Linked DNA regions of Pararhizobium sp. A13. The protein of the gene in region 1 interacts with the protein of each later gene in a pairwise test. Links are inferred from orthologs where the notes say so. Each region holds a gene or a part of one and is shown on either strand. Other genes may lie near its edges.

What was found.
Region 2: the proteins of ftsH (region 1) and WI754_RS18125 interact in binary tests that used the Escherichia coli proteins (3 or more experiments, as listed by UniProt). The link is inferred for Pararhizobium sp. A13 from one-to-one orthologs.

The regions. Positions count from the first base shown.
Region 1 is NZ_CP149510.1:183,165-197,697, forward strand. The notes cover bases 5,706-8,688. They hold ftsH (ATP-dependent zinc metalloprotease FtsH), read right to left. Parts: upstream 8,178-8,688; coding sequence 6,234-8,177; downstream 5,706-6,233. Other genes in these bases: glmM (phosphoglucosamine mutase), read right to left, coding at 5,706-5,919; tilS (tRNA lysidine(34) synthetase TilS), read right to left, coding at 8,277-8,688. In the rest of the region: serA (phosphoglycerate dehydrogenase), read right to left, coding at 1-1,099; WI754_RS00920 (phosphoserine transaminase), read right to left, coding at 1,176-2,354; WI754_RS00925 (outer membrane protein), read right to left, coding at 2,507-3,313; WI754_RS00930 (outer membrane protein), read right to left, coding at 3,504-4,334; more of glmM, read right to left, coding at 4,567-5,705; more of tilS, read right to left, coding at 8,689-9,554; tol-pal system protein YbgF, read right to left, coding at 9,628-10,623; peptidoglycan-associated lipoprotein Pal, read right to left, coding at 10,808-11,332; Tol-Pal system beta propeller repeat protein TolB, read right to left, coding at 11,511-12,821; WI754_RS00965 (hypothetical protein), read right to left, coding at 12,856-13,923; protein TolR, read right to left, coding at 13,933-14,385; protein TolQ, read right to left, coding at 14,413-14,533. UniProt on the Escherichia coli protein: Acts as a processive, ATP-dependent zinc metallopeptidase for both cytoplasmic and membrane proteins. Plays a role in the quality control of integral membrane proteins.
Region 2 is NZ_CP149510.1:3,676,188-3,690,737, forward strand. Bases 4,891-7,890 are described here. They hold WI754_RS18125 (protease modulator HflC), read right to left. Parts: upstream 6,850-7,890; coding sequence 5,932-6,849; downstream 4,891-5,931. Other genes in these bases: WI754_RS18110 (DegQ family serine endoprotease), read right to left, coding at 4,891-5,133; WI754_RS18115 (ACT domain-containing protein), read right to left, coding at 5,348-5,734; WI754_RS18120 (DUF2065 domain-containing protein), read right to left, coding at 5,738-5,923; hflK (FtsH protease activity modulator HflK), read right to left, coding at 6,849-7,890. Also shown: WI754_RS18090 (DUF87 domain-containing protein), read left to right, coding at 1-1,105; tRNA (adenosine(37)-N6)-dimethylallyltransferase MiaA, read right to left, coding at 1,153-2,061; phosphoserine phosphatase SerB, read left to right, coding at 2,060-2,947; WI754_RS18105 (GNAT family N-acetyltransferase), read left to right, coding at 2,944-3,501; more of WI754_RS18110, read right to left, coding at 3,598-4,890; more of hflK, read right to left, coding at 7,891-7,949; WI754_RS18135 (dihydrofolate reductase), read right to left, coding at 8,099-8,614; WI754_RS18140 (glutathione S-transferase family protein), read right to left, coding at 8,607-9,212; WI754_RS18145 (thymidylate synthase), read right to left, coding at 9,273-10,067; WI754_RS18150 (DUF2853 family protein), read right to left, coding at 10,173-10,481; WI754_RS18160 (SspB family protein), read left to right, coding at 11,114-11,632; WI754_RS18165 (DUF4169 family protein), read left to right, coding at 11,659-11,865; WI754_RS18170 (ribbon-helix-helix domain-containing protein), read left to right, coding at 11,974-12,189; WI754_RS18175 (AsmA-like C-terminal region-containing protein), read right to left, coding at 12,308-14,550.

The DNA.
Region 1 (14,533 bases):
CCTTGGTGTTCATACCGGCGGTAGCGCCATCGTAAAGGATCTCGATTTCCTTGATCGCGCTCTCCGTCACCTGACCGACAAAGGCGCCGAGAACGTCGGCAAGCTTGATGAACGGTTTCAGGATCGGCGCTTCTTCCGCCGTGATGGAAGGCATGTTGATCGCGTTCGAAACCGCGCCCTTGACCAGATAGTCCGACATCTGTTCGGCAACCTGCAGGGCGACGTTCTCCTGCGCTTCCGTCGTGGAGGCGCCGAGATGCGGCGTGCAGACGACGTTCGGCAGGCCGAAGAGCGGGCTTTCCGTCGCGGGCTCGACTTCGAACACGTCGAAACCGGCACCGGCGACATGACCGGACTTGATGGCGTCGGCGAGGGCATGCTCGTCGACCAGGCCGCCGCGGGCACAATTGATGATGCGCACGCCCGGCTTCGTCTTCGCCAGCGCCTCGCGGTTAAGGATGCCGCGCGTCTTGTCTGTCATCGGCACATGCAGCGTGATGAAATCAGCCTGGGCAAGCAATTCGTCGAGCTCGACCTTGGTGACGCCCATTTCTTCGGCGCGTTCCTTCGAAAGGAAGGGGTCATAGGCGAGCACGTGCATCTTCAGGCCGATGGCGCGCGAGCAGACGATCGAGCCGATGTTGCCGGCGCCGATGACGCCGAGCGTCTTGCCGGTGATCTCGACACCCATGAACTTCGATTTTTCCCACTTGCCGGCCTGGGTCGAGGTATCGGCCTGCGGCAGTTGGCGGGCGACGGCAAACATCAGCGCGATGGCGTGCTCGGCCGTCGTGATCGAGTTGCCGAACGGCGTGTTCATGACGATGATGCCGCGGCGCGAGGCGGCGGGGATATCGACATTGTCGACGCCGATGCCGGCGCGGCCGATGACCTTGAGGTTTGTCGCAGCCGCAATCAGCTTTTCCGTCGCCTTGGTGGCGGAGCGGATGGCGAGACCGTCATAGTTGCCGATGACTTCCGCCAGCTTGTCCTTGTCCTTGCCGAGCTTCGGCTGGAAATCGACTTCGACGCCGCGATCGCGGAAGATCTGGACGGCGGTTTCCGACAGTTCATCGGATACGAGTACGCGAGGTGCCATGAGAGGCCTCCATTGGTTTCGTCAAAAATTGAAAGGATATGGAAGACCGCGCCCTGTTGGCGCGGTCATAAGCCGGTCAGGCCGCAGCCTGTGAAAGCGTCGCCTTCTGGGTCGCGAAGGCCCAGTCGAACCAGGGCATCAGCGCCTCGAGGTCGGCCGTTTCGATCGTCGCGCCGGCCCAGATACGGAAGCCGGACGGAGCATCGCGATAGGCGCCGATATCGTGGGCAACAGCCTGCTTTTCCAGAAGCGCCACCATGCCCTTCGCAAAAGCGTCCTGCGCGGCAGCGTCGAGTGCCGCAACGTCCTTGTCGACGATCTTTAGGCAGACCGACGTATTGGACTGCGTTGCTTCCACAGCGGCCAGGTTGGCGATCCAGTCCGTCTTGGCGACGAAATCATGGATGACCTGCGCATTGGCGTCGGCACGGGCGATCAGCGCCTTGAGGCCGCCGACCTTCTTTGCCCACAGGAGAGCATCGATGTAATCCTCGACGCAGAGCATCGACGGCGTGTTGATCGTCTCGCCCTGGAAGATGCCTTCGATGATCTTGCCGCCCTTGGTCATGCGGAAGATCTTCGGCAGCGGCCATGAAGGCTCGTAGCTTTCCAGCCGCTCAACAGCGCGCGGCGAGAGGATGAGGATGCCATGCGCGCCCTCGCCGCCGAGAACCTTCTGCCAGGAGAAGGTGACGGCATCGAGCTTGGCGAAGTCAAGTTCCTGGGCGAAGGCGGCCGAAGTCGCATCGCAGATGGTCAGGCCCTTGCGGTCGGCCGGAATGAAATCGGCATTGGGAACGCGGACGCCCGAGGTCGTGCCGTTCCAGGTGAAAACCACGTCACGGTCGAAATCGAGCTTGGAAAGATCCGGAAGCAGGCCATAATCGGCCACGATCTTGCGGGTGTCGGGGAGCTTCAGCTCCTTGACGACGTCGGATACCCAGCCGGAGCCGAAGCTTTCCCAGGCGACCATATCGACGCCGCGCGGGCCGAGTAGCGACCAGAGCGCCATCTCAACGGCGCCGGTGTCGGACGCGGGCACGATGCCGATCCGGTAATCCGCCGGCACTTCCAGAACTTCGCGGGTGAGGTCGATGGCTTGCTTCAGCTTGCTCTTGCCAACTTTGGCACGATGCGAGCGACCGAGGGCTGCATCAGAGAGCGCATCGAGCGACCAACCGGGACGCTTCGAGCAGGGGCCAGAAGAAAAATGGGTGTTTGCCGGACGCAATTCCGGCGTAGCAGGGGTCGTCATCTGAGCTATCCTTCCAGATAGAAAGCCTCTCGTTAGGGAGAGGTGGCCTGCCGCCGTGAATATTGCGGACCGGGAAGGAAGTCAACAAACTTATGTCGCTGTTGAAAAGATTTTTGGCGCTGATGAGCGTCTTCGGGCGGTGGCCGCTCGGGCTACCAAAGTGACAGACGCAGGCCGACGCGAACCTCGTGACGGCCGAGGCCGTCGTCGAAAGCGTCGATATCGCTGCTGCCGAACATGTCGCCGTCGGCAATCTGCGAGTAGCGGTAGCCGAAATCGAGCTTCAGGCGCTCCGTCATGTCGTAGGAAACACCGGCCATCAGGGCATAGGTGAGGCGCCAGCTGCTGTCGCCCTCGAAGGACTGCGTGGCCGCGGCGGCACCCGAGCAGGCGGCAGCGCCTGCAACGCAAGTGGTTGTCAGCGAGACATCGCTCCAGCGCAACTGGGTCACGCCGAGACCGGCGCCAAGATAAGGCGTGAAGCCGGCCAACGTGGCGAGATCGACATAGCCGTTCGCCATGATGCCAATCGCACTGTAATCAGCGCGCAGGCCCCCCGCGCAGGACGTGCCTGCGGCTTCGCCGGCGCAGGGAACGTCCGCTTCACCCCCACCATCGAATTGTCCATCGAAATAGTCGCCGGTCAGATCAGCGCGGAACATGTCGTTGAACTGATAGCCGACACCCAGGGCGCCAGAGAAGGGTTTGCCGAAGCGGGCGTCGTCGAAAGAGGCCGTGTCCGTCGTGCCCGTACCGGCGTCGAACAGGCGAAGCGAAGGATCGCCCTCCTCCGTCCAGCCGGCATAACCGAGATCGCCGCGCAGATAGAAACCCTCGGTTCCGGTTTCCACCGCAGAAATGGTCACTTCCGGCGCATCGAGCAGATCGTCCGCCGCCATCGCCTGACCGCCGATGAACAGCAGCGCAAGCGCGGATGCATTAAGGAAAATATGCCGCATCGTTCAGTCCCTGGAACAACCATTCGCGACGCCGGAGCCACCCGGCCTTGCCGCCTTTACGAGCGTTAACTATCGCAGCCCTCGGTTAACCACGGGTTAACCATGCTTCTTAACCAGGACCGGCATCAAAAACCGGAAAAGGCCGCCCGGAAACCGGACGGCCTTTGAAAGCGGGGTCTTTGAGTGCGGCTTACTTGTAGACGATAGGTTCGGCCGGCGGGTCATAGACGGGATCGCAATTCTCGCCGAAGGCATAACGCAGGCCCGCACGGCCTTCGTGCAGATCGAACCCCTTGTCGTAACCAGGGCCGCCGTTCGAAGCAAAGCCGAACATGTCTCCACCTTCGACGCGGCGGTAGCGGTAGCCGACGTCAGCCTTCAAAGCGCAGGTGAGGTCGATGGAGGCACCAAGCATCAGCGCATAGGTAAAGCGCCACGGATCCTCGCCGTCATGCTCGACCGTTGGGTCGCAATTGGTCGGATCCGTCGTGTCGCAACTCGTGTTGCGCAGGTTCCTCCAGTTGACCTTCGTGCCGCCGAGACCGCCGCCGGCATAGGCCGTGAACGAACCGTAGCTCCAGAAATCGACATAGGCGTTCGCCATCAGGCTCCAGGCCGACATCGATGAAACGTCCGTCGAAACGCAGGAGACCGCCACGCCACACGAGCCGGACGTGCTCCCATGGAAATCGGACTTGCCAAGATAGTCGAGCGTCACGTCCGTGCGCAGATACTGGTTGATCTGATAGCCGACGCCGACGCCGAGCAGATAGGAATTGTCGACTTCAGCGGAATCGAAATCCTCCAGGTTGCTGTTGGAGCCCTGGAAATAGTGCGCGCCACGCAGATTTTTTTGGGAAAATCCCGCATCACCGCGCAGATACCAACCGCTGGCCGCGGCCACGTCTACCGGCTGCTGGTAGGGCTCCTGCGCGTCAACCGGCTGCTGATAAGGCTCCTGCGCGAGCACCGGCGTACTGACGAGCAGCACTGCCGCAATGCCACTCCAAATCCTCTTCATGGCCTCACTCCAATATTTCTTGTTGCTTGGTCAGCCGAGACACGGCCTCCAATGTAGGATGTTGAGTTGGATCATGAATAGGAAAGGTTAAGGTGTAATTAACTACAAAAATTTACCGTAACTATTAATAGGTTTGCTTGACGCCACAGCAACGCCCGGCATTTTCCTAACAACAGGTAAAAAAAGACCGGGCATAGCCCGGTCTTTCTCGGTGTCTCAAAATCGATTGGTATCAGGCGACGTTGCGAACGGCGCTGATGACGCTGATCAGCTCGTCGACGATCCGTTCGACCTGCTCCCGGTCGTCGCCCTCCGCCATGACGCGGATCAGCGGTTCGGTACCGGACGGGCGGATCAGCAACCGGCCATTCTTGGCAAGTTCCGCCTCCGCGTCGGCGATGGCCTGACGAACGGTGACGTTTTCGAGCGACATGCCGGACGAAACCCGAACGTTCTTCAGAACCTGCGGTACCGGGTCGAAACGGTGACAAACTTCGCTGACCGATTTTCCCTGACGCTTGACACAGGCGAGAATCTGCAGCGCCGCGACAAGACCATCGCCGGTGGTGCCGAAATCCGAGAGGACGATGTGGCCCGATTGCTCGCCGCCGACATTGAAGCCGTTCTGGCGCATGTGCTCGACGACGTACCGGTCGCCGACCTTGGTCCGATGCAGGTTGAGACTGCGTCCCTTGAGATAGCGCTCCAGGCCAAGGTTTGACATGACGGTCGCAACGATGCCATCGCCACTCAGCATGCCTTCGGCCGCCCAGCTATCGGCGATGACCGCCATCAACTGGTCGCCATCGACAATCTTGCCATGCTCGTCGACGATCAGCACGCGGTCGGCGTCGCCATCGAGCGCAATGCCGATATCGGCACGCACTTCATGCACCTTCTTCTGCAGTGCCTCCGGATGGGTCGATCCGCAGTCAAGATTGATATTGATGCCGTTCGGCTCGTTTCCGATCGTCACGACATCCGCACCGAGCTCCCACAGAGCGAGCGGCGCAACCTTGTAGGCGGCGCCATTGGCGCAGTCGATGGCGACCCTCAGGCCCTGAAGCGTCACGTCGCGCGGCAACGTGCGCTTGGCATGTTCGATATATCGATAGATGTCGCCTTCGACGCGCTTGGCCCTGCCAATCTCCTGCGACTTGGCGAGCTGCGCCGTCATGTCCTTTTCGAGCAGTTCCTCGATCTGGCCTTCCATCTCGTCGGACAGCTTGTAGCCATCCGGGCCGAACAGCTTGATGCCGTTGTCCTCGAAGGGATTATGCGAGGCGGAGATCATCACGCCGATATCAGCGCGCAGCGACCGCGTCAGCATGGCGACGCCAGGGGTCGGGATAGGCCCCAGAAGGAAGACATCGAGGCCTGCGGCAGTGAAACCGGCCACCAAAGCATTTTCCAGCATATAGCCCGAAAGGCGCGTATCCTTGCCGATCACCACCCGGTGCCGGTGCGCGCCGTTGCGAAAGATCGTACCGACGGCAACGCCGACGCGCATGGCGAGATCCGGCGTCATCGGAAACAGGTTCGACTGTCCGCGGATACCATCCGTCCCAAAATATTTGCGCTTCATAAAAACTCCAATTCTTGTCAAAGGCGCCACTGCCGCGTCAAATCACAGGCCTGCCAGGGAGCCGCTTTCCGCAACACCGGCCTTCCGGATCACATTTGCAGGCGCCAACGCCTCGCGTTGCGATCACGCGGAAAACTGCGCATGGGGTATTTTATTGCCATAAAACCTTCGCAACAACATCCCGTGTATCATCAGAATTCATTACAGCGCGTTACCAAGCGGGGAACCGGTTACGCTGAATTGTTCAGGACAAACAAAAACCGCCGCATCTTTCGGCGCGGCGGTCCTATTTCGCATTTGTACTCGGGGTAAGTCTATTGCGGCTGCGGCTCGAACCCGCCTTCGGCCTCGTCGCCCTTATGGCCGACGGAACCATCCTTCTTCACGCCCGCGGACGGAACGGCCGAGCCACGATGCGGTGGCGAGTCGTCGCCGAGGTCACGCGCCGGCTTTTCGCCACGGATCAGCGCCTTGATTTCGTCGCCCGTCAGCGTCTCGTATTCGAGCAAGCCCTCGGCAATCGCGACGAATTCGCCATGCATCTCGGTGATGATCCGCTTGGCTTCGAGGTATGCCTCATCGATCAGGCGGCGGATTTCGGTGTCGATCTTCTGCGATGTCGCCTCAGAGACGTTCTTGGTCTGAGAAACCGAGTGGCCGAGGAAAACCTCCTGCTGGTTCTCGCCATAGGCGACCTGCCCGAGCTCATCGGAGAAGCCCCACTGCGTCACCATGGCGCGAGCAAGCTTGGTTGCCTGTTCGATGTCGGACGATGCGCCGGAGGTGATGTTTTCCTTGCCGAAGGTGATTTCCTCGGCAACGCGGCCGCCCATCATGATCGCCAGGCGCGACACCATCCACTTGTAGCTCATCGAATAGCGGTCGCCTTCGGGAAGCTGCATGACCATGCCGAGCGCGCGGCCGCGCGGAATGATCGTTGCCTTGTGCAGGGGATCGGCAACCGGAACCTTAAGCGCCAGAATGGCGTGGCCCGCTTCGTGATAGGCGGTCAGCTTCTTCTCGGCTTCGGTCATGGCGGAGGAGCGGCGTTCCGCGCCCATCATGATCTTGTCCTTGGCGTCTTCGAATTCCTGCATCGTGACGACACGCTTGTTGCGGCGCGCAGCCATCAGGGCGGCCTCGTTGACGAGGTTCATCAGATCGGCGCCCGAAAAGCCGGGCGTGCCGCGCGCGAGAACCTTCAGATCGACATTCGGCGCCAGCGGCACGTTGCGGATGTGCACCTTCAGAATGCGTTCGCGACCGTTGATGTCGGGGTTCGGAACGACGACCTGGCGGTCAAAGCGGCCCGGGCGCAGCAGCGCCGGGTCGAGAACGTCCGGGCGGTTGGTCGCGGCGATCAGGATGATGCCTTCATTGGCTTCGAAACCGTCCATCTCGACCAGCAACTGGTTGAGGGTCTGCTCGCGCTCGTCGTTACCGCCGCCAAGACCGGCGCCGCGATGGCGGCCGACGGCGTCGATTTCGTCGATGAAGATGATGCAGGGCGCATTCTTCTTTGCCTGCTCGAACATGTCGCGCACACGCGATGCGCCGACGCCGACGAACATTTCGACGAAATCCGAACCGGAAATGGTGAAGAAGGGCACATTCGCTTCGCCGGCAACGGAGCGGGCGAGCAGCGTCTTACCCGTGCCGGGGGGGCCGACGAGCAACACGCCGCGCGGGATGCGGCCGCCGAGACGCTGGAACTTCTGCGGATCGCGCAGGAATTCGACGATTTCCTCGAGATCCTGCTTGGCTTCGTCAACACCGGCGACGTCGTCAAACGTCACGCGACCATGCGCTTCGGTGAGCAGCTTCGCCTTGGACTTGCCGAAACCCATTGCGCCACGCGAGCCGCCCTGCATCTGCCGCATGAAGAACAGCCAGACGCCGAGGATGAGAAGCATGGGCAGGAGCGTGCCGACATAACTCAGGAAACCGGAGGAACCGTCGGTTTCGGGGCGAACCGTCACGGTTACGTTCTTGGCTTCCATGCGTTCGGTCAAAGCCGTATCGATCGCAGGCGCATAAGTCTGGAAGGTCGCGCCGCTTTCGGTATAGGAACCGATCACCTTGTTGCCGGTGATCAGCACTTCCTTGACGCGGCTGCCATCGACATCCTTCAGGAACTGGGAAAAGGGAATATCCTTCGACCCGGTGCGCTCGGTCGGCTGCTGAAACATGCTGAACAGCGCGATCAGCAGCAGGGCAATGATTGCCCAAAGGGCAAAATTTCTGAAATTAGGGTTCATCGAACTCCCCGGAACCTGTCGCAGCCCGCAATGATTTGTGGCTGCATTCTTATGTCTAACATAGGGTTGCGCGACCGGCTTGCCAAGGTAAACTCAGGTTCAACCTGTCTTTTCCGTCAAAACATCGTGAACCGGAGGAGCAAGATACCGGTCACGGCCAAAGAGCGCAGCGATGCTATCCGCCATCATCAGGTCGAAACGCGGCAAAAAGGTGTCGTAAAGGCCGATACTGCTTTCGACCAAGGCCGCGGGCGACAAGGGGGCCCGGCCCACCGAAGAGAAGGCCGGGGCCGATTTGGCCGCGCGTTTGAGGATCGCGTCAGGGAGACCTGCGGCAATCGGTCTCGCCGCGAGTTTCACCGCATCGACACCGCCACCAACCATCAATGGCACCACACCGGTATTCGTGACGATGAAGCGGCCGTCCCAGATCGCTTTCTGATGAGGCAGTATAACCAGATCGGGCAGATTTCTTGCCTCCCGATAGAGATAGAGGCCCGAACGGCGGCGGTCGAAGACGACGCGCCCGGCCGTCATCCGGCCATCCCGCCCCTCGGCCAGGAACGCGACTAGCCGCGCCGCGGTTTCTCGGCCCGGCAGATGCCGCCTGCCGCCCATGACCGCGGTGAGCGACAGAATTGCCCGGCGGCAGTCCGGATCGGACACCTTCTCGGCGAGCACCGGTTCGATCTGCGCGGCAAGCCCTTCGAAAACGACGGCATGCCGCTCAAGCAGACTGGCGGCACGCGCGCTGGAACGACGGCGCACTTCGGCCGCAACGGTGAATTGATCGGTGGTCGATTGGGCGTCATCTTGGAGCGCCTGCCGAACTCGGACACGCTCGAAGCGCAGATTGGCATTGCTCGGATCATCGAACCAGTCTTCGCCCCGGAGCGTGAGATAGTCGCGGATATCGGCCCGGCGCTGCCTGAGAAACGGCCGCAACACCCAGACGCGGCGATCGACAAGCATTCCATCCGCCATCCCCGCCAGGCCGGGCGCATCCGCCTGCGAGCGGCTTTGCCGCATTGTGACGGTTTCGGCCTGATCGTCGGCCGTGTGGGCCGTCGCGATGCACTGCGCACCCATCTCCTCGGCAGCGTCAGACAGCAATTTGTAACGCGCCTCGCGGGCTGCAGCCTGAAGGCCCGTTTCCGGCTTTTCGCCCCGCCACTGGCGCGTGAGATGGGGGATTTTCCTGCCCGCGCAAAAATGTGCGACGGCACGCGCTTCATCGGCAGATTCCGGCCGCAAGCCATGGTCGATGGTGCAGGCGGACAGGGAAAAAGCGGAAAAGCCGCCGCGCGTGATCGCTTCGTGCAGCGCAAGCAGCAGGCCTTTCGAATCGCTACCGCCGGAAACGGCGGCGAGGATCATGCCGGGCGTCTTGAAAGTCGAAAGAAACTGTTTCGCCGCCTCGACAATGGCGTGCGGCGCGGCGCGATCTGCATCAGCAGGCAAGGCGGCTCTGTTCGCTGGTAACCTTGGCCTTCACTGCCTGGGAAGCTTTGGGATAGCGCTTGTTGACCTCGCGCAGCGTCGCGCAGGCTGTATCTTTGTTGTCGAGAGCAGCGAGCGACATGCCGAGCTTCAAGAGCATTTCCGGCGCCTTCGGCGACTTGCCATAGGTCTGGTGCGCATTCAGGAAGGTCTTGGCCGCGTCGTTGAACTTGCCCTGCGAATATTGCGCTTCGCCCATCCAGAAGCTGGCATCGGCCGCTTTTTCGCCATTCGGAAAGACATCCAGATAGTCGCGGAATTCGTTTTCGGCCTGACTGTAGTCGCCGGTCAGGACATGCCCGTAGGCCGACTGGTAGAGATCGCCGGGATTGTCCAGCGCTGCCGTCTGCTGCTGGCTGTCCGGGGTCTGGTTGATGCCCTGATCGACACCCGGAAGCGTCGCTTCGAGGCCGGTCGTGTTTCGATTCGCCGCAACGGGATTGCCGTTTTCATCGAACACGATCTCGCCGAGGGTTGTCGGCGGAGCGCCCGTGTTACCGCTCGCAGTAGTGTCCGATCCCAAACCTGCGTTGGGATCGGTTGCCGCTGCCTGATCATCCGTTGCCGGCACGCCGGTGGATGCAGTGTCGTTTGTCGGCGGCGTTTCCACCTGGCTCTTCTTGGTAGAGCCCGACTTGCCGCTTTCCAGGTCCTGGAAGCGGAACTCGTTGTCTTCCTGGAACTTGCGGATCTGTTCCTGCATCTGCAGGAGCTGGAAGCTCATTTCCTCGATACGCCCGTTGAGCGAGCGGATCTGTTCCTCGAGCTGCCCTATGCGTCCGATCTCGCTCGACTGGACCTTCAGCAGCGGCGCCTTGCCCGGCGACTGGGTCTCGCCGTGAATTGCGCGGTTAAACAGCGCAGAAAGCGGCATGGCGGTAACTGTCTGGCCAAAGCCCGCAAAGGCGGTCAGGCCGATCAATCCCGCCACGACAAAATGTTTCATGTCATGTGTCCCGTTTGAATATATTCCACTCTCGCCCGCAGCCGGTGCAAATCGGCCTTCGGGTGATTGCCGCACAGTTTTCCAATTGGCCTCAAAAAGCAACGGAGTTCGGTGAAAGTGTGACAAAAAAGAAAGGACGGCCTGAAGACCGCCCTTTCCATAAGCTTTTTCCGATGTGCGGCAATTACATGCCGGCGCCACCGAGAACCGTGACGGCGCGGCGGTTCTGCGACCAGCAGGAAATGTCGTCGCAGACGGCGACCGGCTTTTCCTTGCCGTAGGAGATCGTCTTCATCTTGCCGGCCGGGATACCGCGCGATGCGAGGTAGTCGCGGGTTGCAGCAGCGCGGCGTGCGCCGAGGGCAAGGTTGTACTCGCGGGTGCCGCGCTCGTCGGCGTGACCTTCGATCGTGATCGCATAGTTCGGGTAGCGCTGCAGCCACTGAGCCTGCTTGTCGAGGGTTGCCTGCGCATCGGCACGAATCGAGGTGGAGTCCGTGTCGAAGAAGATGCGGTCGCCGACATTGACCGTGAAGTCCTGCGTCGAGCCCGGCGTCGCTGCGTTCAGGCCGAGTTCGCCAGCGCTGTTCGGCAGGTTCTTCTTTGAGGCGCAGCCGGCAATGGCGAGCGTCATGAAAAGGGCAACCATGACCGGATTGCGAGCGATGGTTTGCATGCGGCCTTCGGCCTTGGCGTGAATGCGGCTCATGGGCCGGTCTCCTTGGATGTCTAAATTCAGGGTTGCCAGACTGTAACCGGAAGCGGTTAATCGACGTTCAACAGGTATGGTTAACAGAGTGTCAAAATATGCATGAAGGCTTGCTAGATCAGCCCTTTGCGGCGAGAAAGCGGCGGCCTCGCCACTTTCCTGCCGCATCGCAGCAACGCTATTCGAGCAGCGGCGACCAGGCCGGATCGGATGCAAAGCCCTGGGTGGAGATCAGCTGTTCGTTGTAGCCGGTCAGGTCGATCGAGTAGAGTTGTGGGCCGCCGGCACCGGCATTCTGACGGAAGAACATCAGGACGCGGCCGTTCGGCGCCCAGGTCGGGCCCTCGTTGTGGAAGCCCGTCGTCAGGATGCGTTCGCCCGAACCGTCCGGCTTCATCACGCCGATCGAGAACTTGCCACCCGACTGCTTGGTGAAGGCGATCAGGTCGCCGCGCGGCGACCAGACCGGGGTCGAGTAGGAGCCGTCACCAAAGGAGATGCGGTTCTGACCACCCCCGCCGGCGCTCATGACGTAGAGCTGCTGGCGACCGCCGCGGTCGCTTTCGAAGACGATCTGGCTGCCATCCGGCGAATAGGAGGGCGAGGTGTCGATCGCGGCCGTCGAGGTAAGGCGCGTCGTTGTCCGCGAACGCAAGTCCATCGTGTAGATGTTGGCGTTGCCTTCCTGCTGTAGGCTCATGATGACCCGCTGGCCATCCGGCGAGAAGCGCGGCGCAAAGGTCATGCCGGGAAAATTGCCGACGACTTCGCGCTGTCCGGTCTCGAGCTGCAGCAGGTAGACGCGCGGCTCGTTGCCCTCGAAGGACATGTAGGTGATTTCCTGCTTGTTCGGCGAGAAGCGCGGCGTCAGCACGATATCGTTGGAATTGGTGACCGCGCGGGCGTTGAAGCCGTCCTGGTCCATGATCGCCAGCTGCCGCTTGCGGGCCGTTTTCGGGCCGCTTTCGGCGACATAGACGATGCGGGTGTCGAAGTAGCCCTTTTCACCGGTGATGCGCTCATAGATCGCATCGGCGATGATATGGGCGACACGGCGCCAGTTTTCCGGCTGGGTAAAGAACTGCTGGCCGGTCATCTGCTGGCCGGCAAAACTATCCCACAGGCGGAACTCGGCCTTCAGGCGGCCATCACCTTCCTGGGTCACGCGGCCGGTGACAAGCGCCTGCGCATTGATGACCTTCCAGTCCTCGAAACGCGGTGCGGCATCCGGATTGCTGATCTTCTCGATGAAGGCGCCCTTGTCGATCGGCGCAAACAGGCCGGAACGCTTCAGGTCGGCAGCGACCACGTCGGAAATCTTCTGTCCCAGTTCACCCTGCAGGAAATCGGTGACGGCGATCGGCAAGGGCTCGACATTACCCTTGTTGATGTTGATTTCCACTAGCGCATGCGCGGGCGAGGTCAGCAGCGTGACCATCGCCGCGATCGCGACGAGAAAACGGAAGGGGTTTCGTTTCAGCATGGTTATAGAAGCCTCTCAGCCATTCATTCGTGTTCTGTTGTTAGAGCATTGCGCTCGGATCGAAATTGACGACGACATCACTCCAGGAATCGTATTTGTCAGCAGGCAAATCGGTAAACGGCGCGGATTTCATGATCGCGCGTCGGACGCTGCCTTCAAATGTACGACGCGCAGATTCCGTTCCGCCGGAAGCCACCACTTCGGGCGTGCCAATAAGCTCACCGTTTCTGTCAAGCTGCATGGAGACTCGAATCGTCAGTCCCTCTGCGCCAGACGTACCTGCGATAATCGACCAATTACCTTCGATTTTGCCTCTCAGTGCATCCATCTCGCTTTGGGAAAGCGTATTGCCCGTCGTCTTGTCGGCACCGGCGGCTGCCGGATTCTTAGCGCGCTTTGCGCCCCCGCCTGACGAATCCTGTTTATTGAGAAGCGCGGCAACCTCGTCAGCGTTGAAATCAGACTCCTTGGCAGTCGCGGCCTTTTTCTTTTCTTTCTTGTTTTCTTCGTTCTTGCGATCAGGCGTCTTGGCCGTCTGCGCCTGCTGCTCGACCTTCGGCTTCATGACCGGCGTCGGGATCTTGTCCGGCAGCGCCTCGGCTTCCGGATTTTCAGCGGGCTGCTCCTCGGTCGGCTTTTCTTCCGGCTTCGGGTCTGGCTTCACTTCCTGCTTGGGTTCAGGCAGCGAAGCGACTTCGGTCGCGGGCTCGGAGGCAGGCTTCTCTTCAGTGACCTCGGGGCTGTCTTCCTTGACAGGCTCAGGGGTGGGAACGGGCTTTTCCTCCGCCTTTATGGCGCCTGTCGATTCCTTTTCGATCGGCTTCGATTCCGGCTTGGGCGGCGTCTTCAGGTCGACATCGTTTTCACCGATGTTCTCGGCGTCCTTGACTTCCGTCGGCTTCTTGGTGGGTACCGCTGATGGCGTTTCCGCCTTCGGCGCTTCCTTGTCGCCCTGCTGAAGCTGGGTGAGCTCCTCGATCGGGACGATATCGACCGGCATCGACTCCAGATTGGAGACTTCGAACTTTTCGGGACTGCCAAGCGATACCAGCGCCCAGGTCAGCACCAGGGCGTGCAGCACAGCGGATGTGACGAGACTGGTCTTCATCGCAGCGCTCTACTGGTCCTTCTTCGGCTGGGTCACGAGGCCGATGTTCTTGAAGCCGGCCTCCTGGATGCGGGACATGACGTCGGCGATCACGCCGTAGGGCGAGGTGGCGTCGCCGCGCACAAAAATGCGCTCGCTATAGCCTGTGGTGGCGATCGCCTCGAGCTTGGCCGCGACCTCCTCGACCGGGATCGGCGTTTCCTGCAGGAAGACCTGGCCATCGCTCTTGACGGAGATGGTGATAGGCTGCGTTTCGGAATTGAGCGCTTTTGCCTGCGTTTCCGGCAGGTCGATCGGCACGCCGACCGTCATCATCGGGGCGGCGACCATGAAGATGATCAAGAGCACCAGCATCACGTCCACGAAGGGCGTGACGTTGATTTCGCTCATGATGGCCTTGCCGCGGCCGCGACGGCGGCGTCCGCCACCCGAGCCCTTCGATCCGCCTACTGCCATACCCATAGCAAATACTCCGTCTTTTCGGCCCGGTTACTGCGCGGCCTGGCGCGGCTGCTGCAGCTTCTCGTCGATCTGGCGCGACAGGATGGCCGAGAACTCGTCGGCAAAACCTTCCATGCGAGAGGTGATCTTGCCGGCGTCGGCGGAGAAC
Region 2 (14,550 bases), 3.5 Mb from region 1 along the record:
TCTGCGCTCGCTCAAGGTCAAGGTGATCGGCGCGATCAACGACCCGCGCTATAATTTCATGTTCTCGTCGAACACCATCACCGACACGATCCTCGAGACGATCGCCAAGATCTTCCGCATTCCGGGAGACGGCAGGCCGGTGACGACGTTCCAGTTGGCCGGCATCCCCTCGGAAGTCGTCAATTCGGTCGCCTCCGTGCTTTGCCGCATGGCGTTCGAAATCGGCCTCTGGAGCAATGGCGGTGTCCATATGCTCGTCGTCTGCGAGGAGGCACACCGCTACGTCCCGGCCGATATCAGCCTTGGCTTCGTTCCGACCCGCCAGGCCATTGCCCGCATCGCCAAGGAAGGTCGTAAGTACGGCGTCTCGCTCGGCATCATTACACAGCGTCCCGGCGAACTCGATCCGACCATCCTGTCACAATGTTCGACCGTCTTTGCCATGCGCCTGTCCAATGATCGCGACCAGGACATCATCCGCTCGGCCATCCCGAACTCGTCGATTTCGACGACCAGCTTCATCTCGTCGATCGGCAATGGCGAAGCCATCGCCTTCGGCGAGGCGGTGGCGGTGCCGATGCGTATGCGCTTTACCCGCGTCGACGAAAGGAACCTGCCGAAAGCCAATGGCGTCGGCGTCAAGGCAACGGACGAAACCCCCGACACCGTCGATCTGCGCTCCGTGGTGGCACGGATGCGCGCCCTGAACGGCCCCGACATTTCCGGTTTCCAGCAGGCCTATTCCGCCAGCATGGGCGCGCTTGCGCAAGACAGCGCGCCCATCGATGACGACTTCGCTGACGAGCAGGAAGCCGGCGGCATCGGGATGGTCCCGAGAAGCGACGGCGACGCGCCGGCTATCGAACCATACAACCCGGCCATGCTGCCGCGGGCGGAGCCGGTCAACCCACAACTCGATCGTTTCAACCAGATCCGCAATCAGTTGCTCTCGGAAGACCTTCCGGCCCAGCCGAAGCCGGAGCCTTACCGGGCGCCTGCGCCGCGCGTCACCCCAAGCTTTGCCCAACCCGGATCGGACCAGCCCCGGCCATCCCTGCGCGAAAGCCTCTTGAAGAAACCGTTGAGCAGCATCATCCGCAAGTAGATCATCCCCGGTTTGGCCGCGTCGTCACCTAGAAGCGCCACAGGGTCTCACGAACCCGCGTCCAGATCCCAGCGCAGCCAGCTCTCGTCCAGTTGATTGCGAAACCACGTCATCTGCCGCTTGGCATATTGGCGCGTCGCAGCGGAGGCGGTTTCAATCACCTCGGCCCTCGTCATCGTCCCGGCCAGCATGGCGGCAATCTGCGGCACGCCGATCGCCTTCATCGCCGGCATCTCGGCCGTTAGATCAAGGGACAGCAACGCCTCAACCTCCTCGACGGCGCCGCCATCCAGCATCTGGGCAAAGCGCCGGTCGATCCGTTGGCGCAGTCCGTCACGTTCCGGCAGGACGACGACCTTGAGCGCTTTTTCCGGATCGATGGCAACCAGGCCCTGCTGCGCTTGGAAGACCCGGATCGACTGCCCCGTGGCCTCGAAGATTTCCAAAGCCCGGGCAATGCGCTGGCCATCGCCCGGCCGCAGGGTCTCGGCGGTTTCCGGGTCCCTTTGCGAAAGGACGGCGTGCAGCGCCTCAGCCCCCTCTTCCTGCAGGCGCTTACGGACATCGCCGCGTATGGCGATGGGAACCGAGGGCATATCGGACAAGCCACCGGTCAGCGCCTTGAAATAAAGCCCGGTGCCGCCGACGAAGACCGGAATGCGCCCCTCGCCGCGCACGGCCTGCAAGAGCTTGACCGCATCGCGAAACCATTCGCCGGTGGAATAGAGCTGCGACGCCGGAACATGGCCGTAAAGATGATGCGGAATGCCCTGCATTTCCTGTTCGAACGGCCGCGCCGTCAGCACATGCAACGTGTCGTAAACCTGCATGCTGTCGGCATTGATGACCACACCATCGTGCCGCTTGGCCATCTCCATGGCGAAAGCGGACTTGCCGCTGGCGGTCGGCCCGGTTATCAGGATCGCGTCCTGTCCAATCTCAAGGTTTTTCATCATGGCCTTCGTTGCCACGCTTGTTGCCAATCCGTCAAATCCCGTTCTGACACCGGCGCTCGCCGAAGAGGCCGCCGCCGCCGTCGATGCCTCCGGCCTTTACTGGCTCGCCGACGGTATCGCCTGTGACATCGCGCTGAAGGATGGTGCCAATCCCGATTGGCAGGAAGCGCTGCTGCGTGGCGTCGTCGGCGATGCGCCGGTCGATGTCGTCGTGCAGGATGCCGAGACGCGCCGCAAGAAGCTTCTGATTGCCGACATGGATTCGACCATGATCGGCCAGGAATGCATCGACGAGCTTGCCGCCGAAGTTGGCCTCAAGGACAAGGTCGCGGCCATTACGGCGCGGGCCATGAACGGCGAGATCGCCTTCGAACCGGCACTGATCGAGCGTGTCGCCCTGCTCAAGGGCCTGCCGGTCACCGTCGTCGGCGATGTCATTGCCAAGCGCATCACGCTTACATCAGGCGGTAAGGAACTCATTGCGACGATGAAGGCCAAGGGCTACTACACCGCTCTCGTCTCGGGCGGCTTCACAGTCTTCACCGGCCCGATCGCCGAAACACTCGGCTTCCACGAGAACCGCGCCAACATCCTCCTCGAAGAGGGCGGCTGTCTGACCGGCACTGTTGCCGAGCCTATCCTCGGTAAACAGGCCAAAGTCGATGCGCTCGTCGATATCTCCACCAGGCTTGGCATCTCGACGGCTGAAGCGCTCGCCGTTGGCGACGGCGCCAACGATCTCGGCATGCTGCATCTCGCCGGCGCCGGCGTCGCGCTGCACGCCAAGCCCGTCGTCTCCTCGCAGGTGAAAATCCGCATCGACCACGCCGACCTCACCGCCCTCCTCTACATCCAGGGCTACAGGAAAACGGATTTCGTTTTATGATCGTTCTGGAAACAAAGCGCCTGCGCATCCGCAACTGGCTGGAGACAGACAGGCCGCTCTTTGCCGAAATCAACGCCGACCCAAAGGTCATGGAATTCTTTCCGCGCCAACGCTCGCGCCAGGAATCCGATGCCCTGATGGACGAAGTCCAGCGCCGGATCAGTGAAACCGGCCTGGGCTTTTTCGCACTGGCGCTCAAAGAAACGGATGAGCCGATCGGATTTCTCGGGCTGGCGCGCACGGACCTTGAGCCGTTCCTGCCAAACGGCACAGTCGAAATCGGCTGGCGGCTGGCCATTCGTTTCTGGCGGCAGGGTTACGCGACGGAAGCGTCGGAAGCGATGCTGCGGCATGGCTTCGAAAAGCACGGCCTTGGGGAAATCGTCTCCTTTGCGGTGGCAAACAACACGCGCTCGACGGCGGTGATGCAACGCATCGGCATGCGGCGAGACCCGGCGCGTGACTTCGAACATCCGCGCGTGCCGGACACGGCGCCGCAACTCAAGCATCATGTACTCTATGCCATCAGCCGAAAAGAATGGCTGGCGCGATAAAGGCGGACCTTTCAGCCCGCCTTCCAATTTCTTCCGCGATCACTACTGCAGAACTCCTCCGCGTCATATCGGACGCGCGGCGCTGCGGACCCGAGCCTATTCCATCCGCACGGTGACGAACCGCAACTCGCCCGTCTTGTTGGCAATCATCAGGAGCGCGTTGCGCCGTCCGTCGGCCTTCAGTTCCTCGACCCGCGCCGACACGTCCTCCGGCGTCTTCATAGCCTCCTGGCCGATCTCGACGATCACGTCGCCCGGCGCGATCCGCCGTTCCGCCGCGGCCGACTGCGGCTGCACCTCGGCAATGACGACACCCTCGACATCCTCGGAAATGCCATAGGTCTTGCGGCTTTCCGCATCGAGAACCGAGAGCTTCATTCCGAGCACCATGTCGGAAGCTGGCAGTTCAGCCGCCGGCGGCTCAGCCTGGTCCGTTCCTTCCTGGGCTTGCGGGGTCTGATCCGCCTCTGCGCCCGCGAGATTTTCGCCATCCTCAAGACGGCCGAGCGTCACCTTGACTGTCATCTCCTTGCCGTCGCGAATGATGACGACATCGACGGCCTTGCCGACCGCGCTTTCGGCGACGGCACGCGGCAGGTCGCGCATTTCGACAACGTCGCGTCCGTCGAACTTGACGATCACGTCGCCCGTCCTGATCGTGCCGCCATCAACCGGGCCGCCCTTGATGATGCCGGCAATAAGCGCGCCTTTCGGCGTCTCCATCTTCAGGCTTTCGGCAATTTCGTCCGTCACCGGCTGAATACGCACGCCGAGCCAGCCCCGATGGGTCTCGCCGAATTCCCTGAGCTGGTTGATGACGTTCTGTGCCAGTTCCGTCGGAACGGAAAATCCGATGCCGATCGAGCCGCCGCTCGGAGAAATGATCGCCGTATTGATGCCGATCACCTCGCCCCTCATGTTGAACAGCGGACCGCCGGAATTGCCCTTGTTGATCGCCGCGTCCGTCTGGATGAAGTTATCATAGGGGCCGGCGTTGATGTTGCGGCCGCGGGCTGAAATGATCCCGACCGTCACCGTGCCCCCAAGCCCGAAGGGGTTGCCGATCGCCATCACCCAGTCGCCGATGCGCATCTGGCGGGAATCGCCGAACGGAACGGCGGTCAGCGGTTTCTTCGGCTCCACCTTCAACAGCGCAAGATCGGTTTTCGTGTCGGTACCGATCAGCTTTGCCTTGAGCTTGGTGCCATTGGCGAAATTGACCTCGATGTCGTCGGCGCCCTCAATCACATGATTGTTGGTGACGATGAAGCCAGTGGGGTCGATGACGAAACCGGAGCCCAGCGAATTGACGGTGCGCTGGCGGTTGCCGCCTTCGCCGCCCTGGCCCTTGAAGAACTCGTCGAAGAAGTCCTGGAATGGCGAGCCTTCCGGCACCTGCGGCATCGGCGCCTGGTCATCGTTCTTCACATTCTGCGAGGTCGATATGTTGACGACGGCATCTAGCAGCCCGGCCGCGAGGTCGGCAACCGAATCCGGACCATGCTGCGTCGCCACCGGCGCCTTTGTCTGGGCTGCGGCGATGGAAGGCAGCGACACGGAATTCATCATGAGCGCGGCGCCTGCCGCCAGCGTTGCGGTGCGGAAGAAGGAAGCGCGGATGGACAAGCCCATGGGGTCCTCTCGATTAGGGATGGCACGCCGGAGAAAGACGGACCGGCAGGAAATCGTTTCGTCGTGCCGGCGCCGCGGCTGCGGGATCGTGTCTCCGCCAGTCTTTTCTACCGCGCAATGTGGCCTAGAATCTGTTTGAAGATAAGGCGGATTTGGGACGCGTCCAGTCATCTTTTCGTTAGCGAGGAAAAGGACGATCTGGCGCAGACCCTGCTCAACTCATGATCTCGTGACCGTGGGCCTTCAACGCCGCTACGGCCTTGTCGAGGTCCGAGCCGATGATGAACACATAGTCAGTGCTGAAGGTCGAATTGGCGAAGATGCCGACGCCCGCATCCGACAAGGGGTTCAGCACGGAGGCGAGTACGCCCGGAACCTCGAAGGTGAAATGCTGCTCGATGCGCAGACAGCGCCAGCCGCCGGATGACTGGACGTTGGAGGGAATACGGGTGGCACGACAGACCAGCGTCATCTCCTCGCGCGAACTCGATACGGTCCAGAACCCCGGCCCCATCAGCCATTCCGGCAGCGGCGTTCCGATGTTGAGCCTCGTGATCGCATATTCGGCGTCCACCAGGCGGATCAGCAGTTTATGGGTCATTTTCTATCCTCGAACCATCCAGACAAGTGCCACGCCGATGGCAACGGAGACAAGTCCGAACAGCCGCAACTGTTGCTCCGGAATATGGGGCAATCGTTTCGCCATTTCCACCAAAACCAAAGGGGCCAGTGCGTACACCAGCCCCTCGATGATCAGGAAAAATGCAATTCCTGTCAGAAAATCACTCATTGCGCTGATCAGTTTCCTGTCGCAGGCTGAGCGACCGATGGAACAGAAGTCCCGTCCGAGCTATTGAAATAGCGGAAGAATTCCGAGTCCGGCGACAGCACCAGCGTCGTATCCGGGCTGCCGATCGCCTGATCATAAGCCGTCATCGAGCGGTAGAACTCGAAGAACTGCGGATCGCGCGCAAAGGCATCGGCAAAGACGCCGGTCCGCTCGGCCTCGCCCTGACCGCGAAGGATTTCCGAATCGCGCTGCGCTTCGGCGATGAACTCGACCACCTGACGATCAGCAACCGCGCGGCGCGTTTGGCCCTTCTCGATACCCCGGGCGCGGATCAACTCGGCTTCCGCCAGACGCTCGGCCTTCATCCGCTCGAAAGTCTGCTGCGAGACTTCCTGCGTCAGGTCGGTGCGGCGGATACGGACATCTTCGATGTTGAGACCGAGCGATTCAGCATCGGTCTTCAGGTCAGCGCGCACTTCGCGCATCATCGATGCCCGCTCTTCGGAAAGTGCGGATTCAAAGCCGCGGAGACCGTAAACCCGGCGCAGCGAAGCGTCGAGGCGGGTACGCAGCCGCGATTCGGCCGATTCCCGATCGCCGGAAACCGTTTCGCGGAAGCGACGGGGATCGGCGATCTTGTAGACGACGAAGGCATCGACCTCATAGAACTTGCCGCCGGAGACCTGGACGCGGATGTTGTCGAGATCGAAGCGCAGCGCCTGCTTCTCGACATACTGCACGCGGTCGGCATCCATGAAGGCAAAGGGAAGCTTGAAGTAGAGGCCCGGCTCGCTCTTGACGTCCCTGATCTCACCGAAACGAACGACGATCGCCTGCTGGCGCTGGTTGACGATGAAGACGGAGGAATAGGCCGTCATCAGGACAAGCGCGAGGCCGATCAGAATATAGGGGAGACGATTGTTCATTACTGGGCCCCTCCCGACTGTGCGGGCTTGCCGATTTCATTGAGCGGAAGATAAGGTAGCACGCCCTGCCCGTTCTTCTCGTCGAGGATGACCTTCTTGGACTTCCCGAGAACGCTCTGCATCGTTTCGAGATAGAGACGCTTGCGCGTCACGTCGGGCGCCTTGGCATAGGCGTCGTAGACCGAGATGAAGCGCTGCGCCTCACCCTGCGCTTCCTTGACGACACGGCCCTTGTAGGCGGCAGCCTCTTCGCGGAGCTGGGCGGCCTGACCGCGGGCCTTGCCGAGCACCTGGTTGGCATACTGGTTGGCCTCTTCCACGAAACGGTCTTCGTCCTGTTCGGCGCGCTGCACTTCGTCGAAGGCATCAGCCACTTCGCGTGGCGGTGCCGCATCTTCGATGGCAACCGTGTTGACGGAAATGCCGGCGCCGTAGGTATCCATCGTAGCCTGGATCGTCGTCTTCACGTCGGCCGCGATCGCCTGACGGTTATCGCGGAAAATGTCCTGCGCCGGACGGCGCCCCACCACCTCGCGCATGGCGCTTTCGGCAACCTGCTGCAGTGTCTCGGCCGGGTTCTCGACATTGAAGAGATAGGCCTTCGGGTCGGTCACGGAAAACAGCACGGAGAACTGCACGTTGACGATGTTCTGGTCGCCGGACAGCATCAGGCCGGCCGACGACTGGCTGCCGAGGCCCGACTTGCTGCCGATATTCTGCTGTTGCTCGGTGATCTTGACCAGTTCGACCTTTTCAAGCGGCCAGAAATGGTAATGCAGACCCGGCATGGAAATTTCTTCCTTGGGCTTGCCGAACCGCATTTCGACACCGCGCTCGTCCGGCTGGACGGTGTAGATCGAATTGATCAGCACAAAGCCGACAACAAGAAGGCCGATGATCGCGGCAACACCGCCGTTGAAACCGCCCGGCACAACGTTCTTCAGCTGATCCTGTCCCCGGCGGAAGATTTCCTCGAGATCCGGCGGACCGCCATTGCCACGGCCACCGCGCGGGCGGTTCGGCCCCTGGCCCCAGGGCCCCTTGTTTCCGCCGCCGCCCCAAGGACCGCCGCCGCCGCCGTTCTGATTGCTCCAGGGCATTCAAACCTCTTCCACTGAAAAATTCTAGGATCGACACCCCGCGGACACGCCGCGGACCGTGATGTGAACCCGTTATAGGTATCTCCAGAACGGCTTTCAACGCGGCGCATCCAACTTCACCGTAAATCCGGCAAAATAGTTATCTTTGCTTAGCTTTTGCGCCGCCAGGTCGAGAACCGCATGGCATGGCTGTCCTTTTCCCCCTGCGGTAACGGCTCATCGACGATCTTGTCGAAAACGGCGGGATCGACCGGCGGAAAGCGTGTGTCGCCACCGACCTCCGCAGCCACTTCCGTGATGTGCAGGATGTCGGCAGCACCAATGGCCTGCCGGTAGATTTCACCGCCGCCGATGACGCAGACCTCATCGACCCCGAGGGCTCTTGCCTGCTGCCGTGCCAACGTGACGGCTTCTTCCAGCGAGCGGACGGCCGTCGCACCCTCGGCGCGAAAATCCGGATCGCGACTGATGACGATGTTGGGCCGCCCGGGCAGCGGCCTTCCGATCGACGCCCAGGTCTTGCGCCCCATGATCACCGGTTTTCCAAGCGTCAGCGCCTTGAAGCGCTTGAGATCGGTCGGCAGATGCCATGGCAACCCGCCGTCGCGGCCGATCACACCGTTTGATGAGACGGCAACGACGATGGTAACTTTCGGCTCACTCATGAAATCCGTCCGGCTTGCTGTCGATCTCGCGGGCACGGGCAAGCGCGGGGCGCGATGTCAATGTTTTCACGTAACGATCGACGCTTATGCTTTCCGGCAGCAGCTTGCGCATCCACGCAAGCGCGCCGCCCAGCATGAGATCGGCCGCGCTGATCTGTGCGCCGAGCAAATAGGGCTGCCTGTCAAGCGTGGCGACCACGTGCGCGCACATATCCTCATAGCCTTTCGCAAGGTTCGGACTGGTCTGCGTCAGGCCGCTGATGAAGGCGGTTCCCACGGGTTCGATCACACCGGCGTAGTAGGCAAGCCAGGACAGATAGGCACCCCGCTCCGGATGCTCCGGTCGCCGCCCCATCTCGGAATCCGGAAAGAGTTCCGTCAGATACTGCGCGATCGCGGTTGATTCCGTGACCAGCGAGCCGTTATGCAAAAGGGCGGGAACCTGCTTGTGCGGATGCGGATTGTTGTCGTCCGGCCCGCCCGAACCGTCCCAGCGGCGGATCGAAACATAACGAACCTCGTATTCCGCCCCCAACTCTTCCAGCAGCCACAGGATTCGGCCCGAGCGCGACAAGGGCGCATGGATCAGTGTCAGCATGTGGTCCTCCCAAACCGTCCGGATGCAGGCGACGTCATCACGTCGCCTCGCTTGCCCGCGTCACACTGCAACCGGCGCTTTGATATGTGAATGAGCTTCGTAGCCGGTCAGCTCAAAGTCTTCGAATTTAAAGGAAAATAGATCCGTCACATCCGGGTTCAAGTGCATCTTCGGCAAAGGTTTCGGCGTTCTGGCCAGTTGTTCGCGCACCTGATCGAAGTGGTTGTGGTAGATATGGGCGTCCCCGAACGTATGGACGAAATCCCCAGGCTGAAGGCCGCAAACCTGCGCCACCATCAGCGTCAGCAGCGCATAGGAGGCGATGTTGAAGGGTACCCCGAGGAAGATATCCCCCGAGCGCTGATAGAGCTGACAGGACAGCTTGCCGTCCGAAACATAGAACTGGAACAGGCAGTGGCACGGCGGCAGCGCCATCTCGTCCACCAGCGCCGGGTTCCAGGCAGAGACAATATGACGGCGGGAGTTCGGGTTCTTTTTCAGGCCCTCGACGAGCGCCGCGATCTGGTCGAGATGGCGGCCGTCATGGGTCGGCCAGGATCGCCACTGATAGCCGTAGACGGGGCCGAGGTCGCCGTTCTCGTTCGCCCATTCGTCCCAGATGTTGACGCCGTTTTCCTTGAGATAGGCGATGTTGGTGTCGCCCTTCAGGAACCAGAGCAGTTCGTGGATGATCGATTTCAGGTGCAGCTTCTTGGTCGTCAGGACCGGGAAGCCCTCAGACAGGTCGAAGCGCATCTGATAGCCGAAGACAGAGCGGGTGCCCGTTCCCGTCCGGTCGCCGCGATCGGAACCGGTCTCCATCACCTGACGCAAAAGATCGAGATATTGTTGCATGGGTCCGCCGCCGATTCGTTTTGCGGGTAAAATAAGCCCAAGTTGGCGGCGAACCAATCGGTAAATCCCGGGTTTCCCCAAGGCCGTTGTAACTGGCACTCTAGATTAGAGCGTCGCGAGCTTGCCGAGTTGTTTTGCCACCAGATAATAGAACGTCACACGCGACTTCGACCGGTCGCCGGCCATGGTCTTGGCAACGGCATCGACGGCCGCGTCCGCATCCGGCCCGGTGACACCGAGCTTCTTGGCGCACCATTTCTCCTTCACGCGATCGAGTTCCGTCTGGTCGGTGGCGGAGACGAGCGCGGAATCCTTGTTGCGCAATGCGATTCCCAGATGTTTGACAATCTTGTTCACAACGGCCTCATCGGCGCTTCTGTCATACTTCTGCACATCTGCGAGATAATCCGTCATGGTGTCTCCTCACATGGCTGGGCTTACGCCGAGAGCCGTTCTTCATGAAAGGCGCGCAAGCCAAGTTTTTTCACGCCTGACGGGCTAGTCAAGGTCAATCAGCCCGCGGTTGGCAGCAAGCATACACTGTATTTTCCGGAAGCCCCTTTTCTTGGAACCATTTAAGACCTATATGTCACTTGCCGTCTTCGGGCGGCTATGGCGATAAACAGGCGGTGAAATAAACCTATTGGACCCGGGGGCGGTACCCGGCGCCTCCACCAAAAACCGGTCAGCAATGACTTACAGACCGGCTTTTGATGGGGGCGAAATAGGATCGACAAGGGTGTAAAGATCGACTTTTCGCTCGGCATTGTACCACCGTTATCGGGCTAAAATTGTAGTTGCAAACGACAACTATGCGGAAGCTCGTCTCGCTGCTTAATCGCGGTGTGACACTTCAAATCAAGTCCTAAGGGGTCGCACTCTTAGGCGGGGTCCGAAGGCACCTGGCAACAGAAGCCTTCACCTTCTCCCCTGCCTTGAAATGGTCTATAGATGATGCAACTGACTCGTATGCGAGGACTTTCCTGCTAAGAGAGCAGACGGCATAGAGTGTGACAGAGTTGAGTTACAAGAAAGACGGGGATCTTATGGGCCAAGACCATATCCGCTACGACATTCTCGCGCAGGACGCCCTTCGCAGCGTCATTCGCAAGGTCTTGACCGAAGTCGCAGCCACAGGCCACCTTCCCGGCGATCACCACTTCTTCATCACCTTCCTCACCGGTGCTCCGGGCGTGCGCATCTCCCAGCACCTCAAAGCCAAATATGCCGAGCAGATGACGATCGTCGTCCAGCATCAGTTCTGGGACTTGAAGGTCACCGAGACGCAGTTCGAAATCGGCCTGTCCTTCTCCGATACCCCTGAAAAGCTGGTCATCCCGTTCAACGCCATTCGCGGCTTCTACGATCCCTCGGTCAATTTCGAGTTAGAGTTCGATGTCGCCGCGACTGAGGAGGATGAAGGCGCCGAGATCACCGCCTATCCGATCACGCAGACCGAGAAGACGGCCGATTCCGAGACCGACACCGCGGCGAAGTCCGGCGATGACGGCAAGAAGGAGAGCGGCTCGGTCATCTCGCTCGATTCCTTCCGCAAGAAGAACTGAAGCCATTCTTTAAGATAGGTCCCCTCATGGCCGGCGACGTCGTCAATCTCCGTCAGTTCCGCAAGCAGAAGGCGCGGACGGAAAAGGACAAGCTCGCCGAGCAGAATCGTATTTCCTTCGGCCGGACCAAGGCCGAGAAAAAACTGACCAGGACGCTGAACGACAGGGCTGAAAAGGCGCATGAGCACGGCCGGCGCGAGACGGCGCCGGGTCAGACCGACGATAAGGCATAGGCTTTCCGGGCCCGATCAAGGCCCTCATTTCAAAACCGGATCAATGGGTTAAAGAGCCTGCCGGAATCAAATTCCAAACGACCTGATTCATTTCCTGAGGCACGATCGTTGATCCGCAAGCATTCCGCGACACTGCATGGCCACCGCACCAGCTTCTCGCTGGAAGAGCCCTTCTGGCTGGAATTGAAGACGATCGCCGACACCCGGAAAATCGCGCTTGCGCAGCTGATCGCCGAAATTGACGATGGACGCCTAGCCGACAGCAATCTTTCCTCGGCGCTCCGGGTCCATGTGCTGAACTGGATCAAGACGCACCGGGCTTGAAGCCGGACAGATTTCGCTCACCTGCCCGCCATTCGGCTGCTCACGTTTTGCCTTTGGTCCACCGGTCGTGGACCAGCAAAGACCGCAGCCGCTTCAGGGGCATTGACCGGTCAACGTCTTACTGCGGCGCAACGCCGGGCAGCGTATTAAAGTCGAGCCCCTGCTGCGGCGTCTGGACCGTCGGCTGCTGCTCAGCAGGCACTCCGGTCGTTCCGCCCTCCTGCGGCGCGGGCAGTTCGCCGCCCCGCAACACGCCACCGGTCGGATCGAACGGCAGAAGGTTCTTCTCTTCCTCGGCTTTGCGCGCCGCCTCCTCCGCCGCCTTGGCTGCAGCCGCCTCTTCCGCCACCTTGGCTGCAGCCGCCTCCTCCGCGGCCTTCTTCTCGGCAAGCGCCCTGGCGTCGGCTTCCGCCTTCTGCCGCGCTGCCGCTTCCACGGCAAGTTGGCGGCGCCGCTCTTCTTCGATGGCCCGCAGCCGAGCCGCCTCGCGTTCGGCGGCATTGGCCTTGTAGAGCGCCACTTCCCGCCGCAGCCGCTGTTTTTCCAGCACATTCGCCTGCAGCGTCTCGACACGACGGCGTTCCCGCTCGAAGGCCCTGAGCGACAGGAAATTCGACAGGTCGGTGGCGTCCAGCGTCAGGCCGGGGGACTGAAGCAGGCCCGCATACTCCAGCTTCACCTGCGCCTCGGCGCCGGTCAACGCTTCCTCGCCCGGGTTGAATTGGATAGTTACGCCCGCGCTCATCCGTTCGTCGGGAAAGCTGATTTCGGCATCGACAGAGAGATTGGCAGCAGCGTCACCCGCCGTCACGTTCTGCGCCCGCAGGGTACCGCCGGCAATATTGAAGGGCACCGTCACCGCGCCAAGCACCACCTGCCCCGTCAACACGTGCTTCTCGGCAATGGGCTTGATGGAATCCGGCGTGACGTCCCCTTCCAACCGATCGGCAGCCGCCATGATATCCGGCAGCGCCGCTGTGTTGAGGCCGTGAATGACGGCATCCTTAAGTGTCGCCGTACCGGATCCGCTGGCCGATTCAACCATCGCCCGCGCCGTCTTGCCGGAGGCCTCCATCGCAATCGTCAGGTCGGCCTTGCCCTCCGCGACCGCCGCACCGCGCGTTTTCCAGGCCGTCGTGGCAAGGTCTGCATCCTTTAGGTCAAGCCGCGTCTGGAAAAAGCCGGAACCGTCGCCGTTGCCGAGCAACATGCGGCCCTCGACCTTGCCACCCAGCCAGTTGCCGGACAGCGTATCGAACGCTATCTGGTCGCCCTTCCAGATAAGCTTGCCGGTCAGGTCGGACACGGCTCCGTAGACACCCGGCCAGAACCGCTTGGTGGAAAAATCAAGAGCGACGTCGAGCCCGCTCCATGCCGGCCGCACGACAGGCGACGTCGACAGATCGCCGCTCGCCGTATCCTGAACGGGTCCGACGATGCCTTCGCCGATCCAGGCCAGATCGAGCGTATCGAGCGCAATCTGCCCCGTCGCCTTGCCGGCGTTCTTCCGGTCGATGGCGATGGTCCCGGAGAAGGCGTTGCCGTCGGCGTTGCCCTCGATTGCCGAGACGGTCACCGCTTCCGGCGTTGTCGTGATATCGGCCTTCAGCGCCAGCGGCAGACCCGTTCCCATCTGCGGCAGGCCAATCCCCTGCAGCAGCAGGAACGGCTCGAAGTCGCGGCTTTCCAGCGTGATCTTCGATTGGCCGGAAAGGAAATTCTCGCGCGACAGATCGATATCGCCATTGGCCGACAGCGACGTCCGCTCGGTGGTAAAGGTCAGCGAGCCGTTGGCCTTCTGGCCGTCCGCACCCTGCAGCTTGACCGAGAAAATCGCATTGGCGTCGGCGTCGAACGGCAGCGGATCGAAGCCGATCTGGCCGAGCAGCACCGGCGTCGAAGGGTTCTCCATCGTCGCCTCCAGCAGGATGCCTTGCCCGGTAAGCGCCTGCGCCACATTCGGCGCCTGATAATTGGCAGCGATCTTCGTGCCGTTCGCGGTGCCGATAATGCCGAAGGTCACCGGCGCCTTGCCGTCCTGGCCGCCGGAGGTCACGGTCACGTCGAGGGCCGCGTCCGAGTAATAGGGGCCGCTTTTCACCAGCCGCTCCAGCGCCGGATGGGCGGCTGCATGACGCTCGATCATCTTCAGAAAAGGCGTCGGATCCGACGAAGCCAGCTTCATCTTGGCCGAAACCACAGGTGTCGAGAGGTCGCCGCTCATGCGCCCTGACAAGGCCAGTTGCGTTCCGGCGAGATTGCCGATGGAGAGGCGTTCGGCTTGCAGCTGGCCATTTTTCAAGGTCGCCACCAGCTGCACGTCGCTGGCATCCTCATTGAAAGCGGAGAAATGCTCGGCCG